2 regions of the Streptomyces sp. NPDC029014 genome follow, and region 1 is predicted to be linked to the other one. Evidence: riboswitches for the same ligand, from Rfam matches in the RefSeq annotation. Region 1 holds a riboswitch; the other holds the start of a gene.
The links. A riboswitch is a leader RNA that binds a small molecule or an ion and turns the genes downstream of it on or off. The one in region 1 is predicted to bind S-adenosylmethionine.

Region 1 (8,549 bases):
GCGAACTCCACCGGGTCGACCGGAAGGGTCACCGCCGCGTCCGCACGGCTCCAGGTGGCCAGCCAGGCGTCCTGCGGACGGCCCATCAGCAACAGCACCGGCGGGCAGCGGAAGACCTCGTCCTTGATCTGCCGGCACACCCCCATGCCGCCGGCCGGGACGGCCTCCCCGTCCAGGACGCACACGTCGATGCCGCCCGCGTCCAGCTCGGCCAGGACGGCGGGCAGCGTGGCGCATTCGGTGAACTCCACCGGCGGCAGGTCCGCGGCGGGCCGGCGGCCGGCCGCCAGGCGCACCTGCTGCCGGGTGTTCGCGTCGTCGCTGTAGACCAGAACCCGTGCAGTCGACCGCATTTCGTTCCTCCACGCTGCCGTGAACCACGTTGGTGTTGCGCGGGATGCTACTCCTCCCGACCCGGTGTCAACATCGGTTCGCACACCCTCGCGCACGCCTGGTCGATGGGCCGTTCGGGCCCTGCACGGGCACCGGACACTCCGAACGGCACCCCCCGGCGTGAGGGCCGGATAAGCGACCGACATAATGTCGGTCGTGGCGACAGCAACGACAGTAGATACCGGGCACGCGCACCCGACGGTCAACCGACCGAACCTCGTCAGCGTCGGAACCATCATCTGGTTGAGTTCCGAGCTGATGTTCTTCGCGGCCCTCTTCGCGATGTACTTCACCCTGCGATCGGTGACGGGTTCCGAGTATTGGACGGAGCAGGCATCGGCCCTGAACCTGCCTTTCTCGGCGACGAACACCACGATCCTGGTGCTTTCCTCCCTCACCTGCCAGCTCGGCGTCTTCGCCGCCGAGCGCGGTGACGTGAAGAAGCTCCGGACGTGGTTCATCATCACGTTCGTCATGGGCGCGATCTTCATCGGCGGCCAGGTGTTCGAGTACACCGAGCTGGTCAAGCACGAGGGCATCTCGCTCTCGTCCGGACCGTACGGCTCGGTCTTCTACCTGACCACCGGCTTCCACGGACTGCACGTGACGGGCGGCCTCATCGCCTTCCTGCTGGTCCTCGGCCGGACGTACGCCGCCAAGAGGTTCACCCACGAACAGGCCACGTCGGCCATCGTCGTGTCCTACTACTGGCACTTCGTCGATGTCGTCTGGATCGGCCTCTTCGCGACGATCTACCTGATCAAGTAGCGAACACGTCACCGGGCCAGACCCGGCACCGACAGCCAGAAACACCGACGCAGAAGATCCTGACACCGGGGTAATCCGTGAAAAAGCTCTCCGCACGACGACGCCATCCGCTGGCGGCGGTCGTCGTTCTACTCCTCGCGCTGGCGGCCACTGGGGGGCTGTACGCCGCCTTCGCCCCCGCGGGCAAGGCGCAGGCCGATGAAACCGCCCAGTCCCTCGCCATCGAGGAGGGCCAGAAGCTCTACGCCGTGGGTTGCGCAAGCTGCCACGGAACCGGCGGTCAGGGAACCACTGACGGCCCCAGCCTGGTCGGCGTCGGCTCCGCGGCCGTCGACTTCCAGGTGAGCACGGGCCGTATGCCCGCCCAGCAGCCCGGCGCCCAGGTGCCGAAGAAGCCCACCATCTACTCGCAGGCGCAGATCGACCAGCTGGCGGCGTACATCGCCTCCCTCGGTGCCGGTCCGATCACGCCCACCGAGAAGCAGTACGACCCGGCCGGCGCCGACGTCGCCAGGGGTGGCGAGCTGTTCCGCAACAACTGCGCGCAGTGCCACAACTTCACCGGCGAGGGCGGCGCGCTGACCGACGGCAAGTACGCCCCGAACCTCGAGGGCGTCTCGCCGAAGCACATCTACGAGGCCATGATCACCGGCCCGCAGAACATGCCCTCCTTCCCCGACACCACGATGCCGGAGAAGCAGAAGAAGGACATCATCGCGTACCTCCAGAACGTGAACGGCGAGAAGTCCGTCAGCCCCGGCGGTCTGAAGCTCGGCGGCCTCGGCCCCGTCTCGGAGGGCCTGTTCGGCTGGATCTTCGGTCTGGGTGCGCTGATCGCTGTCGCCGTCTGGGTCGCGGCCCACACCGCTAAGGCCAAGAAGTCATGAGTAGCCAAGACATTCCCGAAGAAAAGCACCTGCCGAGCGAGCAGGGCGACGAGCACCACGCCGGTGTAGCGGTCGCGGACGACCCCTTCGCGGACCCGGGCCTGCCGGTCCACAAGCCGCGTATCCAGGACATCGACGAGCGGGCCGCGAGGCGCTCCGAGCGCACCGTGGCGATGCTGTTCACGGTGTCGATGCTGGCCACGGTCGCGTTCATCGCGTCCTACGTGGTCATCCCGGTCGACAAGATCGTGTTCCTCTTCCCGCTCGGGAAGATCAGCGCGCTCAACTTCGCCCTGGGCATCAGCCTCGGCCTGGCCCTCTTCTGCATCGGCGCGGGCGCGGTCCACTGGGCCCGCACCCTGATGTCCGACGTCGAGGTCGCCGACGACCGCCACGAGGTCGCGGCTTCGCCCGAGGTCAAGGCGAAGGTCATGCAGGACTTCGCCGACGGTGCGAACGAGTCCGGCATCGCCCGCCGTCCGCTGATCCGCAACACGATGCTCGGCGCGCTGGCCATGCTGCCGCTGTCCGCCGTCGTGATCATGCGCGACCTGGGCCCGCTGCCCGAGCAGAAGCTGCGCCACACCCTGTGGGCCAAGGGCAAGCTGCTCATCAACCAGAACACTCTGGAGCCGCTGCGTCCCGAGGACGTCCCGGTCGGTTCGCTGACCTTCGTCATGCCCGAGGGCCTGGAGGAGGACGCGCACGACTTCAACAACGAGATCGCCAAGGCCGCCCTGATGATCGTCCGCATCCAGCCGGAGGACATCAAGGACAAGCAGGAACTCGAGTGGTCCCACGACGGCATCGTCGCCTACTCGAAGATCTGCACCCACGTCGGCTGCCCGATCAGCCTGTACGAGCAGCAGACGCACCACGTGCTCTGCCCGTGCCACCAGTCCACCTTCGACCTCTCCGACGGCGGTCGCGTGATCTTCGGTCCCGCCGGCCACGCCCTTCCGCAGCTGCGGATCGGCGTGAACCGCGAAGGTTTCCTTGAGGCGCTCGGCGACTTCGAGGAGCCCGTCGGTCCTGCATTCTGGGAGCGCGGATGAGTACCGCCACTGACACGAAGCGCAAGGCGCCCGCCGGCGAGCGCGTGGCTGACTGGGCGGACGGCCGCCTGGGCATCTACACCCTCGCCAAGGCGAACATGCGCAAGATCTTCCCGGACCACTGGTCCTTCATGCTGGGTGAGGTCTGCCTCTACAGCTTCATCATCATCATCCTCACGGGTGTGTACCTGACGCTGTTCTTCCACCCGAGCATGAACGAGGTCGTGTACCACGGCTCGTACGTGCCGATGCAGGGCGTCCGGATGTCCGAGGCCTTCGCCTCGACGCTGGACATCAGCTTCGACGTCCGCGGTGGTCTGCTCATCCGGCAGATCCACCACTGGGCCGCGCTGATCTTCGTCGCCGGCATGGTCGTGCACATGATGCGCGTCTTCTTCACCGGCGCGTTCCGCAAGCCGCGTGAGGTCAACTGGGTCTTCGGCTTCCTGCTGCTGGTCCTCGGCATGTTCACCGGCTTCACCGGTTACTCCCTGCCGGACGACCTGCTCTCGGGCACCGGTGTCCGCTTCATGGAGGGCGCGATCCTGTCCGTGCCGGTCGTCGGCACGTACATCTCGTTCTTCCTCTTCGGCGGCGAGTTCCCCGGCGGCGACTTCGTCGCCCGGTTCTACTCGATCCACATCCTGCTGCTGCCCGGCATCATGATGGGTCTGCTGGTGGCCCACCTGATCCTGGTCTTCTACCACAAGCACACCCAGTTCGCGGGTCCCGGCAAGACCAACGACAACGTCGTCGGCATGCCGCTGCTGCCGGTCTACATGGCCAAGGCCGGAGGCTTCTTCTTCCTGGTCTTCGGTGTCATCGCGGCCATCGCGGCGATCGCCTCGATCAACCCGATCTGGGCGCTCGGCCCGTACCGCCCGGACCACGTGTCCACCGGTGCGCAGCCCGACTGGTACATGGGTATGCCGGAAGGCCTGATCCGTGCCATGCCCGGCTGGGAGATCAACCTGTGGGGCCACACGCTCGTCCTGGGCGTGTTCATCCCGCTGGTGATCTTCCCGGTGGTCCTCGGCGCGATCGCGGTGTGGCCGTTCATCGAGTCCTGGGTCACCGGCGACAAGCGCGAGCACCACATCCTGGACCGCCCGCGCAACGCCCCGACCCGTACGGCGTTCGGTGTCGCCTGGATCGCTGAGTACATCGTGCTCCTGGTCGGCGGTGGCAACGACATGTTCGCCCAGTACTTCCACCTCTCGATCAACAACATCACCTGGTTCGTCCGCATCGGCTTCTTCGTCGTCCCGGTGGTCGCGTTCATCGCCACCAAGCGGATCTGCCTCGGCCTGCAGCGCCGGGACCACGACAAGGTGCTGCACGGTCGCGAGACCGGTGTCATCAAGCGGCTGCCGCACGGTGAGTTCATCGAGGTCCACGAGACCCTGGACCAGGCCAAGCTGCACACGCTCACCGCGCACGAGCAGTACAAGCCGCTGGAGCTGGGCCCGACGGTCGACGAGAACGGCGTCGAGCGGAAGGTCAAGGCGTCGGAGAAGCTCCGCGCCAAGCTCAGCCAGGGCATGTACGGCGAAGGCAACCAGATTCCGAAGCCCACGGTGGAGGAGTACAAGGAGATCCAGAGCGGCCACGGCCACCACTGATCCCGCGTGAGGGTCTGATTTCGGTCAGTCCCGGTGTCGCCCACGGCAAGAGCCCCGTCCAGCGAATGGACGGGGCTCTTCGCCGTCTCCCCGGCCTGGATAGGCTGAAGGCCTCTTCTCATTCGACTGTGGACCCTCAGGAGCGGACCATGAACGTTGTGACCCCGGCAGGCGGCGACAGCGTGGCGGCCCGTGCCTGGCCGGCCGTACTGGACACGCTGCTCTCGGGCCGGGACCTGCACGCCGACGACACGGCGTGGGCCATGGACCGGATCATGCGCGGGGAGGCCACCGACGCCCAGATCGCGGGCTTCGCGGTCGCCCTGCGGGCCAAGGGGGAGACGGTCGAGGAGATCAACGGCCTGGTGCGGACCATGTACGCGCACGCCAACCTGATCGAGGTGCCCGGCCGGACCGTGGACATCGTCGGCACCGGCGGCGACGGCGCCAAGACCGTGAACATCTCGACCATGTCCTCCATCGTGGTGGCCGGAGCCGGCGCCAAGGTGGTCAAGCACGGCAACCGGGCCGCGTCCTCGGCGAGCGGGGCCTCCGACGTGCTGGAGAAGCTCGGCGTCAACCTGGACCTGGCCCCGGCCCGGGTGGCGCAGGTGGCCGAGGAGGCCGGCATCACCTTCTGCTTCGCCGTGAAGTTCCACCCGGCGCTGCGGCACGTGGCCCCGGCCCGCCGCGAGCTGGGCATCCGCACCACCTTCAACTTCCTCGGCCCGCTGACCAACCCGGCGCGGGTCCGGGCACAGGCCACCGGCGTCGCCGACGCCCGGATGGCGCCCATCGTCGCGGGCGTGCTCGCGGAGCGGGGCTCCTCGGCCCTGGTGTTCCGCGGGGACGACGGCCTGGACGAACTGACCACCACCGCCACCTCCCGGGTCTGGTGGGTGCGCGACGGGCGGGTGCAGGAGCAGGCCTTCGACCCGCGCGACGTGGGCATCGGCCTGGTGGACGTCGCCGAGCTGCGGGGCGCCGACGCCTCCTACAACGCGGACGTCGCCCGGCGGCTGCTGGCCGGCGAGACCGGCCCCGTACGGGACGCGGTGCTGCTGAACTCGGCCGCGGCCCTGGTGGCCCTGGACCCGGGCAGCGGCTCCCTGGAGGAGCAGATCCGGGCGGGCATCGAGCGGGCCGCGGGGGCCATCGACTCGGGCGCGGCCCAGGCCGCCCTGGAGCGCTGGGTGGCCGCCAGCAACGCCTGAACCTGACAGATCATTTTCAGCCAAGACCCCGGTCCGGCATGCGGACCGGGGTCTTGCGCGTGCCGGATCCTGTGGCAGGATGACTGACCAGGTCACGAGTGACAGCGTTTTGGCCCCGGCTTGCTGTCCGGCAACCCTCCTTCCGTGGCGGGGTGCCCCGGGTGATGACCAGGCCGCGGGCAGCGAGGTCCGCGGCAAGCGCGGATCCCTCGACACCAGGGGTCCTGGTCCTCGAGGAGCGTTTTCCGTGAGCAAGCGAATGCGATAGGGCGGCTCCGCCCCTTCTCCACCCCTCGGACCAGGGTCCCTTCCCCGCGCGTACCCGGGCAGCCGCGTACGCCCCGGCCCGACCCGTGCTCCGAGGCATTCCCCGTTCCCCGGCCGGCCGCTGCGCCGTACCCGCGGACGGGTGACATCCGAAGCCGTTCCGCCCTGCCCGCCGGGAGATTCCGCCATGTCCGCATTCCTGAACGCCGCCCCCGCCGTCGCCGCTTCCGCCGCCCCCGTCACCGCCGCTTCCGCCGTCACCGACGCCGACGGCGCCGCCTGTGCCGGGCCGCTCCCGGTCCTCGGCCGCGACGTCACCGTCCCGCTCGTCACCGGCGGCGAAGTCACCTACGCGGCCCTCGACTACGCCGCCAGCGCCCCCGCCCTCCAGCGCGTCTGGGACGACGTCGCCGCGTACGCCCCGTACTACGGCAGCGTGCACCGCGGGGCGGGCTACCTCTCGCAGCTCTCCACCGACCTGTTCGAGCAGAGCCGGGCCGCGGTCGCCGCGTTCCTCGACTGCCGTCCGGCCGACCAGGTGGTCTTCACCCGCTCCACCACCGACTCCCTCAACCTGCTCGCCTCCGCCCTGCCCGCCGACTGCCGGGTCTTCGTCTTCGAGACCGAGCACCACGCCTCGCTGCTGCCCTGGGACGACGCCCGTGTCACCTACCTCGACGCGCCGCGCACCCCGGACGAGGCCGTCGCCACCCTGGAACGGGCCCTCGCCGACCGCGACCCCCACGGCCCGGCCCTCGTCTGCGTCACCGGCGCATCCAACGTCACCGGAGAGCTGTGGCCGGTGCGGGAGCTCACCGCCGCCGCGCACGCCCACGGCGCCCGGATCGTCCTCGACGCCGCCCAGCTGGCCCCCCACCACCCCGTCTCCGTGCGGGACCTCGACGTGGACTGGGTGGCCTTCTCCGGGCACAAGCTGTACGCGCCCTTCGGCTCGGGCGTGCTGGCCGGCCGGGCCGACTGGCTCCGGCAGGCGCAGCCGTACCTGGCCGGCGGCGGGGCCTCCCGTACCGTCGCCCGCCGCGCGGACGGCGGCGTCGACGTCGAGTGGCACACCACGGCCGCCCGGCACGAGGCCGGATCCCCCAACGTCATCGGCGTCTACGCCATCGCCTCCGCCTGCCGCGCCCTGACCGAGGCGGGCTTCGACCGGCTCGTCGCCCGCGAGCACGAGCTGATCGCGCGGGTCCGCGCGGGCCTCGCGGACGTCCCGCAGGTCCGGATCCTCTCCCTGTTCGGGGACGACGCCCCGCGCGTCGGTGTCCTCTCCTTCGTGGTGGAGGGCTGGAACAGCTCCCACTTCGCCGCGGCCCTGTCGGCCGAGTACGGCATCGGCGTCCGCGACGGCCTGTTCTGCGCCCACCCGCTGGTGCGCACCCTGCTCGGCAGCGCCCCGCAGGAGCCCGGCGCGTGCGGGGCCCCGGAGGCGGGGCCGGGGGAGAGGTCGCTGAACGCGATCCGGGTGAGCTTCGGCGCCGGCACCCCCGACGAGCACGTGGAGCGGTTCGTCCGCGCGGTCCGGGAGCTCGTCACCGAGGGTGCCCGGTGGCAGTACCGCACGGAGGACGGCCGCTGCGTCCCCGCCGTGTGACAGGCTGGCGGCCATGACGCACACGCCGTACTGGGATCCGCTGCCGACCGTCCGGGCAGCCGCCGGACACCCGCTGCCGCAGTGGACGCCCGGCTGCGGTCTCGTCGCCGCGGACCGGTCGGCAGCCGAGCCCGGCCGGTGGGAGAAGCGCAGCCGGCGGGACGTCCCCGGGCCGTTCTACGCGGCCGACACCGACACCTGCTGGACCGGGCGGCTGTGCGCGCCCGGTCACGTGATGTACGACGACGAGTACGGTCAGGAGTTCGTCTACCGCCAGCCGCGCACGCAGCAGGAGACTTACGACCTGCTGTGCGCCGCGGAGTGCGACCCCTTCGCCGGATACGGAGCCGACGGGGACGCGCACTGGACCCCTGAGCTGGTCAGGGACTGGTGGCGGGAACGGGAACGGGTCCGCGAGTGGGCGGCGCGCATCGAGCGCGCCTGGTCCGTGTCCCCGCACGAGCAGGAGCGGGAGGCGGCCGGCGGGGCGCGGGCCTACCTCGCCCACATCGACGGGGACCTCGCGGACCACCTGCGCGGCTACCTGTTCTGGCTGGCCGAGCGCCGGCCGGCAGGGCCCGGCGAGGCCCTGCCGCGGCTCTGACGCCGGGAGCGGCGAGGAACGGCGACGCGGCGACGGGCGGCGACGCGGCGGCTAGTTGTCCAGGCCGATGGCGAAGGCCGCTTCCAGGTCGTGCTGGGAGTAGGTGCGGAACGCCACGTGCGTGTCCGTC
Region 2 (8,549 bases), on a different contig from region 1:
GGCAGGTACCTCCGTGGCGAGTAGGTCCCAGGCGAGCAGCCCTGCGCCCAGGCATCCGGCGGTGTCCCCGAGGGCCGCCGGGACGATGTCGGGGAGCCGCTGGAACGTCACGCGCTCCTCGACGGCCGCCCTGAGCGGTGCGAACAAGGTCTCCCCCGCCTCGGCGAGCCCGCCGCCGATGATCAGCGTCCCCGGGTCCAGCAGGGTGATCGCCGTGACCAGGCCGTCGGCGAGCGCGCCGACGGCCGTGAGCCACACCTCCCGGGCCGCCGCGTCGCCGGACGCCACGGCCTTGGCGCAGTCCGCCGCGTCGGCGTCCGGGGCGCCGCAGGCGACCGCCCAGGCGCGGCTCACGGCGGAAGCGGAGGCCAGGGTCTCCAGGCATCCGCGCTGCCCGCAGCCGCAGGGGAGGCCGCCCGGGCGGACCACGATGTGGCCGATCTCGCCGGCGTAGCCGTGGGCGCCGGCCTCCATGCGGCCGGCGGTGCCGATGGCGCCGGCGATGCCGGTGCCGAGCGGGACGAACAGGAAGCGGTCGGCGCCCCGGCCGGCCCCGATGCGGCCCTCGGCGAGCCCGCCCGTGCGCACGTCGTGGCCCAGGGCCACGGGGAGGGAGTCGAGGCGGGCGCTGAGCAGCTCGCGCATCGGCACGTCGCGCCAGCCGAGGTTGGCCGCGTAGACGGCGGTCCCGGCCGCGGCGTCGACGATGCCGGGCACGGCGACGCCGGCCGCGGAGGCGGCCGCTGCGAAGCGCTCGCGGCCGAGTGCGTACAGCTCGGCGGCGAACTCCAGGATCGTCTCGACGACGGCCTCGGGGCCCCGGTCGCGGCCGGTGGCGCGGCGCGCTTCGTGGAGCAGGGTGCCGTCCTCGGCGATGAGGGCGGCCTTGATCCCGGTGCCGCCCACATCGAGGGCGATGACGTGTTTCACGGGTTTCACAGTCGACAGTCTCGCTCGCTCGGTCAGGAAAGGTCTAGTCCATTGGGGGGGATTGTTGAGCTGCCATACAAATTCCGGCCCCGAAACGGCTCCGAATGTGGAAGAGGGGCCAAAGTGGTGTAGACCTTACGTGGATCGTACGTACAACCTTGGGTGGATCGAGAACTGTGAAGGGCCGTTACCTGCGCCTGGCCGCAACCGGAACCGCACTGAGCCTGGCCGCGGCGGCACTGACCGGATGCGGAAGCGCCACCGGGGACAACGAGGTGACCCTCCGGGTCGTGGCGGCCGACTACGGGGACAATCCGCAGAACTCCTCGACGACCTGGTGGAAGGAGCTCGCGGCCGGCTTCCAGAAGGACCACCCCGAGATCAAGGTCGAGGTCAGCGTCTACAACTGGTCCGAGGTCGACGCCAAGGTCGCCGAGATGGTCAAGGCCGGAAAGGCCCCCGACATCGCCCAGATCGGCGCCTACGCCGACTACGCGGCCGCCGGCAAGCTGTACACGGCCGAGGAACTGCTGTCGGTGAAGACCGAGGCCGACTTCCTCGCGCCGCTCGCGGACGCCGGCAAGGTCCGCCGCACCCAGTACGGCATGCCGTTCGTGGCCAGCACCCGCCTGCTCTTCTACAACGAGAAGCTGTTCGCGGACGCCGGGATCATCCCCAAGGACGCCAAGGGCGGCTGGCAGCCCAAGAGCTGGGCCGACCTGGAGGCCGCCGCGAAGAAGCTCAAGGGCGCGGGCGTCAGCACCCCCTTCGCCCTGCCGCTGGGCCGCGAGGAGGCGCAGGCCGAGACGATGCAGTGGCTCCTCGCGGGCGGTGGCGGCTACACCGACAACGAGGAGGGCTACGCGATCGACGCCCAGCCCAACGTCAAGACCTTCGAGTTCCTCCGCGACAAGCTGGTCGGCCAGGGCCTCACCGGGCCGACCGAGCCCGGCAAGACCGACCGGCAGGCCGCCTTCGACGCCTTCACCCGCGGCGAGGTCGGCATGCTCAACGGCCACCCGACCCTGATGAAGCAGGCCGCGGCGAAGGGCGTGAAGGTCGGCATGGTGCCGCTGCCGACCGTCGACGGCACCGACCAGCCGGCGATGGGCGTCGCGGACTGGGTCATGGCCTTCAAGAACGGGCACCGAGCGCCGACGGGCAAGTTCCTCGACTACCTCTACGAGTCGAAGAACCAGACGTCCTTCACCAGGAAGTACGACCTGCTGCCGGTCACCACCAGCGGCTACCGGGCGGTGGAGGCCGGCAGCGGCGCGTCCTCGACCCAGATGAAGACCTTCCTCACGGCGCTGCCGAACTCGCGGCTGTACCCGGCCGGCAAGAAGTCCTGGGCTGCGGTGAGCGAGAACATCAAGCAGAACATCGGCCGCGCCGTGCAGCCCAACGCACAGCCGCAGAAGGTCCTGGAGGAGATCGCCGCCCAGGCCCGCACCGCCGACAACCGCTGACGGCTGCTGCCGGCGGCGGGCCGTTGCCGGCTGCTGCCGGCTCGGTGGGCCGGCGCCCCTGACCCCCGCCCACCGACACCCACCCGAGCTTGGCGGCCCCGTGGGTGTCGGTGGGCGGCGTTAATCTGGCCGTATGACGGACGACGGGCAGCTCACGGCCGCCGAGGCCGCGGTGCTCGCGTACGAGGGACGCACCTGGCCCGGGCCCGGGGCCAAGGAACGGGCGATACGGGAAGGGCTGGGGATGACCCCCGTCCGCTACTACCAGCTGCTCAACGCGCTGATGGACGACCCGCGGGCCCTCGCCCACGCCCCGGGCACCGTCAACCGCCTGCGCCGCATCCGCGAGGCCCAGCGCGCCCGCCGCTGAGGGCGGCGTACGGGAGCCGTACGAGTCCCCGCGCGCCGTAGCCGTGGCCCGGCCGGGCCGTTAGGGTCGTGCCATGGGGAGCCATCCGCACGACCTGCCGATGCCCGTCACCGCCGCCGGCCGCGAAGGGCTCGCGGCCCTGCTCCGCGCACCACGCCGCAGCGTGGTCGCCCTGGACTTCGACGGCACCCTCGCCGAGATCGTCCCCGACCCCGACCAGGCGCGCGCCCACCCCGCCGCCGTCCCCGCCCTCAGCGCCCTGGCCCCCGAGGTGGCCTCGGTGGCCGTGATCACCGGCCGGCCGGCGGGCGTCGCCGTCCGGCTGGGGGGCTTCGCCGGGGTGCCGGGCCTGGAGCACCTCGTCGTCCTCGGCCACTACGGGGCCGAGCGCTGGGACGCCGTCACCGGCATCGTCCACGCCCCCGCCGAACACCCGGGGGTGGCCGCGGTACGGGCCGAGCTGCCCGGCTTCCTGGACTCCATCGGCGCCTGGCAGGGCACCTGGATCGAGGAGAAGGGCCGCGCCCTCGCCGTCCACACCCGCCGCGCCGAGGACCCCGCCGCCGCCTTCGCCGCGCTGCGGGAGCCGCTGTCCGACCTGGCCGCCCGGCACGGGCTGATCGTGGAACCGGGGCGGGCCGTGCTGGAGCTGCGGCCGCCGGGCATGGACAAGGGCGTCGCCCTGACCGAGTACCTGGAGGAGACCGGGGCCGAGGCGGTGGTCTACGCCGGGGACGACCTGGGCGATCTCGCGGCGTACGCGGCCGTCGAGAAGCGGAGGGCTGAGGGGCTGCCGGGGCTTTTGGTGTGCAGTGGTTCGGAGGAGGTTCCGGAGCTGGCCTCCCGGGCCGACCTGGTCCTGCCGGGGCCCGCCGCCATCATGTCGTTCCTCTCGGTCCTGGCCGCCTCCCTCCGGGCCTGAACCCCGCCGCCGGGCCTGCCGGCTCCCGGCTGCCGCTGCGCGGAGCGATCGATCACCCCGCCCCTTCCCGAAACCGGGCTCCGCCCGGACCCCTGCGGGGCTCCGCCCCCGCACCCCCGCGCCTCAAACGCCGGCGGGGCTGGACTTCGAGCGGTCAGGCCGGGGTGGTGCGGAGGGCGGTCAGTTGGGCCGTGAACCAGCGCGCCGGCGGCATCGCCGTGGCGGCCGCGGCCAACCGCTTCGTCCGGTCCAGCCGCTCCCCACCCGGCATGGACAGCGCCTCGTGCAACGCCTCCGCCGTCTGCGTCACGTCGTACGGGTTCACCGTCACCGCATCGCCCCGCAGCTCCCCGTACGCCCCCGCCCCGGTGGACAGCACCAGCGCGCAGCCCTGCTCCGACACCACCGGGATCTCCTTCGCGACGAGATTCATCCCGTCCCGCACCGGATTGACCAGCGCCACGTCCGCCAGCCGGTACGCGGCCAGGGACCGGGCGAAGTCGTCCTGCACCGACAGCAGCACCGGCTGCCAGTCCCCCGTGCCGAACTCCGCGTTGATCTCGGCGGCCAGGTCCCGTACGGCCGTCGTGTACGACCGGTAGACCTCCAGGTCCTGCCGCGACGGGTACGCGGACGCCAGGTGGACCACCCTCCCGCGCCATTCGGGGTGGCCGATCAGCAGCTCCCGGTAGGCGAGGAGGCCGCGCACGATGTTCTTCGACAGCTCCGTCCGGTCCACCCGGACGATGGCCTTGCGGTCCCCGATCTCGGCGCGCAGCCCGGCCAGCCGGTCGTCGACCTCCGGCCGGTGCGCGAGCCGCCGCAGTTCGTCGCCGTCGACGCCGAGCGGGTAGGCGGCGACGTCGGTGCGCCGGTGCCGCACCGGGCCGAGCATGGCCTTGCGGACGTACCGCTCGCCGCCCGTCCCCGAGGGCACGAGCGGCTCGGCCGTGCCCCGCTCGTCGTCCAGGCGGGCGCAGTCGAGGAAGGAGTGAGCCCAGGCCCAGGTGTGGAAGCCGAGCAGGTCGGCGCCGAGCATGCCCCAGAGGAGTTCCCGCCGGACGTCGTCGGGCAGCATGGCGAGGAACTCCCACGACGCCCACGGGGTGTGCGTGAAGTGGGCGATCCGCAGGTCGGGCCGCAGCTCGCGGAGCAGCCCCGGCACCAGTGCCAGGTGGTAGTCCTGGACCAGTACGCAGGCGCCGTCGGCCGCCTCCTCGGCCAGGGCCTCGGCGAAGGCCCGGTTGTAGGCGGTGTACGCGTCCCACTGGCGCCGGAAGGCCGCGTCGAAGACGGGGGTGCGCGGGATGTCGTACAGGTGGTGGTGGGTGAACCAGAGCACCGAGTTCGCGATGCCGTTGTAGGCGGCGTCGTACACGGCCGGGTCGATGTCGAGCATGCGCACGCCCGGCTCGGCGACGCCCCGGCGGACGGCCTCGCGGTCCGCGTCCGACAGGGCGGCGCAGATCCACAGGGCGTCCGGCTGTTCGGCGAGCGCGGCCGACAGGCCGGAGACGAGGCCGCCCCCGCCGCGCCGGGCGCCGAGGGTGCCGTCGGCGTCGAGCGCGTAGGAGAGCGGACCGCGGTTGGCTGCGACGAGAACGTGGGAAGCCATGCGGCGAACCTAGCCCGGCCCGCCCCGCCTCAAACGTCCGTTCCCGCCCCCGGCGGGTCCCTGACGCGCCCCTGACGCCGTTGCGCCGGGTGGTGCCGGCCGTCAGGCGACGCGCCGGACCGCGTACTCCTCGATCTCCAGCATCGGCGGCCGTTCCTCGGTGTCCACGGCGTGGGTGCGCGGTTCGAACCCGTCCGGCCCGCGCTCGAACTGCGTCAGCACCGGCCTCACGAGGTGTCCGCGCGAAAGCCGCAGCTGCGCCGTCCGGTAGATCGCCGCGGCCATCCGGCCGAGCGCCTGCCCGTCCTGGTGGCGGTGCAGCCGTACGCCGACGTCCACCTGGGCGAGGGCGTCCAGCCCGACCGTGTGCAGCGCGTCCACCAGCAGGCCCAGCTCGACGCCGTAGCCGACGGGGAAGGGCAGCCGCTCCAGCAGCGAGCGGCGTACGGCGTACTCGCCGCCCAGCGGCTGGACGAAGCCGGCCAGCTGGGGCCAGTGCAGGTTGAGCAGGGGCCGGGCGACGAGCTCGGTGACCCGGCCGCCCTGTCCGGGGGTGTCGCCGAGCGGGCGGTCGTACATCGCCTTGACGAACTGCACGTCCGGCTCGGTCAGCAGCGGGCCGACGATCCCGGTGACGAAGGCGGCCGAGAAGTCCCGCAGGTCCGCGTCGACGAAGCAGACGACGTCGCCGGTGGTGGCCAGCAGCGAGCGCCACAGCACCTCGCCCTTGCCGCGCACGGCCGGGATGCGGGGCAGGATCTCGTCGCGGTGGACCACGCGGGCGCCGGCCTTCGCGGCGACCTCGGCGGTGCGGTCGGTGGAGCCGGAGTCGACCACGACCAGTTCGTCGACGAGCGGGAAGGCGGGCCGTTCGACGAGATCGCGCCGGATCACCTCGACGATCGCGCCGACCGTCGCCTCCTCGTCGAGCGCGGGCAGGACGACGCTGACCGTGGTGCCCGTCGCCCGTTTCGCGGCGAGGAGCTGGTCGAGCGGTCGGTCGGCAACGGACCAGGAGCGGTCCGCCAGCCAGCGCTCCACCTCTTCCAGCACGTTCGGCACTCCCTGCTTCGTCTACTGTTCGCCGGGCCGTTCCGGCCGAAAAGCGATCCATCTCGCGCATCGGACAGCCGTCTCAACCGCCCGAGCCTTCGGTTACAGTCTTGAACAACGCGAAGGACCGCCGCATGCCGGGGGTCCCGCGGACAAACGCGTCGGCGCGCCACGAGCGCGCGGAACGGCGCCATACCGCTCATCCAGAGGGGCAGAGGGACACGGCCCGTTGAAGCCCCGGCAACCCTCCAGTCGGTTTCCCGCGACTGCGTGCAGCAGCAGCGAGGTCCCCGGCTAGGGAAGGTGCCAATTCCGTCTCATGGCGAAGTGCGCCATGAGGAAGATGAGGAGAAAGGGCCTCGCCATCATGGCTGCACAGACCGTTGCCACCCCTTCCGCCGCCCCCTCTGCCGGCGCCTCCGCCGTCGACCTCGGCCCCGCCTCGGGCCTGTCCTGTCGGGAGTGCGGTACCCGCTTCGAGCTCGGCCCCGTCTTCGCCTGCGTCGAGTGCTTCGGCCCGCTGGAGGTCGCGTACGAGCTCCCGGTCGGCGACCCGGAGGCCCTGCGCGCCGCGATCGAGGCGGGCCCGAACAACATCTGGCGCTACGCCCCGCTGCTGCCCGTCCCCGCCGACGTGGCCGGAAAGCCCAGCCTGAACCCGGGCTTCACCAAGCTCGTCGACGCCGAGAACCTGGCCAAGGAGCTCGGCATCACCGGCAAGCTCTACGTCAAGGACGACTCCGGCAACCCGACGCACTCCTTCAAGGACCGCGTCGTCGCGATCGCCGTCGAGGCCGCCCGCGCGTTCGGCTTCACCACGCTCTCCTGCTCCTCCACCGGCAACCTGGCCGGCGCCGTCGGCGCCGCGGCCGCCCGGGCCGGCTTCCGCTCCTGCGTGTTCATCCCGCACGACCTGGAGCAGGGCAAGGTCGTCATGGCCGGCGTGTACGGCGGCGACCTGGTCGGCATCGAGGGCAACTACGACGACGTGAACCGCTTCTGCTCCGAGCTGATCGGCGACCCGCTGGGCGAGGGCTGGGGCTTCGTCAACGTGAACCTGCGCCCGTACTACGGCGAGGGGTCGAAGACCCTCGCCTACGAGATCTGCGAGCAGCTCGGATGGCAGCTGCCCGACCAGATCGTCATCCCGATCGCCTCCGGCTCCCAGCTCACGAAGATCGACAAGGGTCTGCAGGAACTGATCAAGCTGGGCCTCGTCGAGGACAAGCCGTACAAGATCTTCGGTGCGCAGGCCGAGGGCTGCTCCCCGGTGTCGACCGCCTTCAAGGCCGGGCACGACGTGGTCCGCCCGCAGAAGCCGAACACGATCGCCAAGTCGCTCGCCATCGGCAACCCGGCCGACGGCCCCTACGTCCTGGACATCGCGCGCCGCACCGGCGGCTACGTCGAGGACGTGACGGACGAGCAGGTCGTCGACGCCATCAAGATCCTGGCCCGGGCCGAGGGCATCTTCGCCGAGACCGCGGGCGGCGTGACCGTCGGCGTGACGAAGAAGCTCATCGAGAACGGGCAGCTCGACCCCGCGCTGACCACCGTCGTCCTCAACACCGGTGACGGCCTGAAGACCCTGGAGGCGGTGGCCGCGGACAGCGGGCAGACCGCCACCATCCGCCCCAGCCTGGACGCGTTCCGCGCTGCCGGCCTGGCCTGACCCGACCATCCCCCGCTCTACCGGAAGGGCAGTAGTGCCATGAGCGTCAACGTCCGCATCCCCACCATCCTGCGCACCTACACGGGCGGCCGGGCCGAGGTCCCGGCCGAGGGCGCGACCCTCGCCGAGGTCATCGCCTCGCTGGAGCGGAACCACCCCGGCATCGCCGCGCGCGTCCTCGACGACCAGGGCAAGCTGCGCCGCTTCGTGAACGTCTACGTGAACGACGACGACGTGCGCTTCGAGGGCGGCCTGCAGGCGGCGACCCCGGAAGGTGCGGGCGTTTCCATCATTCCCGCCGTAGCCGGCGGCTGCTGATTCGTCGTACCTGGATTACCCCCTCCGGCATTAAGCGGAGGGGGTAATTCTGCTTGGTTGGGCGCGGTAGAGTTGGGGAAGCCCCCTCCGCTGTTCTTGCCCGCCGCATATGAGCGGGCCCCGTGAGGGGTGACATTGAGTCAATGTGCGCGTGCGGTATGGGGCTTTGGCGTGATATGCCGGGTCCGAGTTGCCCGGGA

Region 2: linked by a shared signal. The riboswitch ahead of thrC (threonine synthase) and the one ahead of ACZ4VL_RS14145 (aminotransferase class V-fold PLP-dependent enzyme) in region 1 are both predicted to bind S-adenosylmethionine.

The regions. Positions count from the first base shown of each region.
Region 1 is NZ_JBVHVT010000021.1:47,065-55,613, reverse strand. Features, by position in the region: gene ACZ4VL_RS14175 (hypothetical protein) at 1-353, opposite strand, end outside; gene ctaE (aa3-type cytochrome oxidase subunit III) at 541-1,161, shown strand; gene qcrC (cytochrome bc1 complex diheme cytochrome c subunit) at 1,239-2,048, shown strand; gene qcrA (cytochrome bc1 complex Rieske iron-sulfur subunit) at 2,045-3,103, shown strand; gene qcrB (cytochrome bc1 complex cytochrome b subunit) at 3,100-4,725, shown strand; gene trpD (anthranilate phosphoribosyltransferase) at 4,875-5,939, shown strand; SAM riboswitch class IV at 6,030-6,146, shown strand; gene ACZ4VL_RS14145 (aminotransferase class V-fold PLP-dependent enzyme) at 6,394-7,815, shown strand; gene ACZ4VL_RS14140 (ferredoxin family protein) at 7,829-8,419, shown strand; gene ACZ4VL_RS14135 (Lrp/AsnC family transcriptional regulator) at 8,471-8,549, opposite strand, start outside.
Region 2 is NZ_JBVHVT010000096.1:21,448-29,996, forward strand. Features, by position in the region: gene ACZ4VL_RS34855 (ROK family protein) at 1-930, opposite strand, end outside; gene ACZ4VL_RS34860 (extracellular solute-binding protein) at 1,107-2,399, shown strand; gene ACZ4VL_RS34865 (DUF3263 domain-containing protein) at 2,533-2,769, shown strand; gene otsB (trehalose-phosphatase) at 2,843-3,691, shown strand; gene ACZ4VL_RS34875 (alpha,alpha-trehalose-phosphate synthase (UDP-forming)) at 3,846-5,306, opposite strand; gene ACZ4VL_RS34880 (glucosyl-3-phosphoglycerate synthase) at 5,409-6,359, opposite strand; SAM riboswitch class I at 6,556-6,709, shown strand; gene thrC (threonine synthase) at 6,727-8,031, shown strand; gene ACZ4VL_RS34890 (MoaD/ThiS family protein) at 8,071-8,349, shown strand.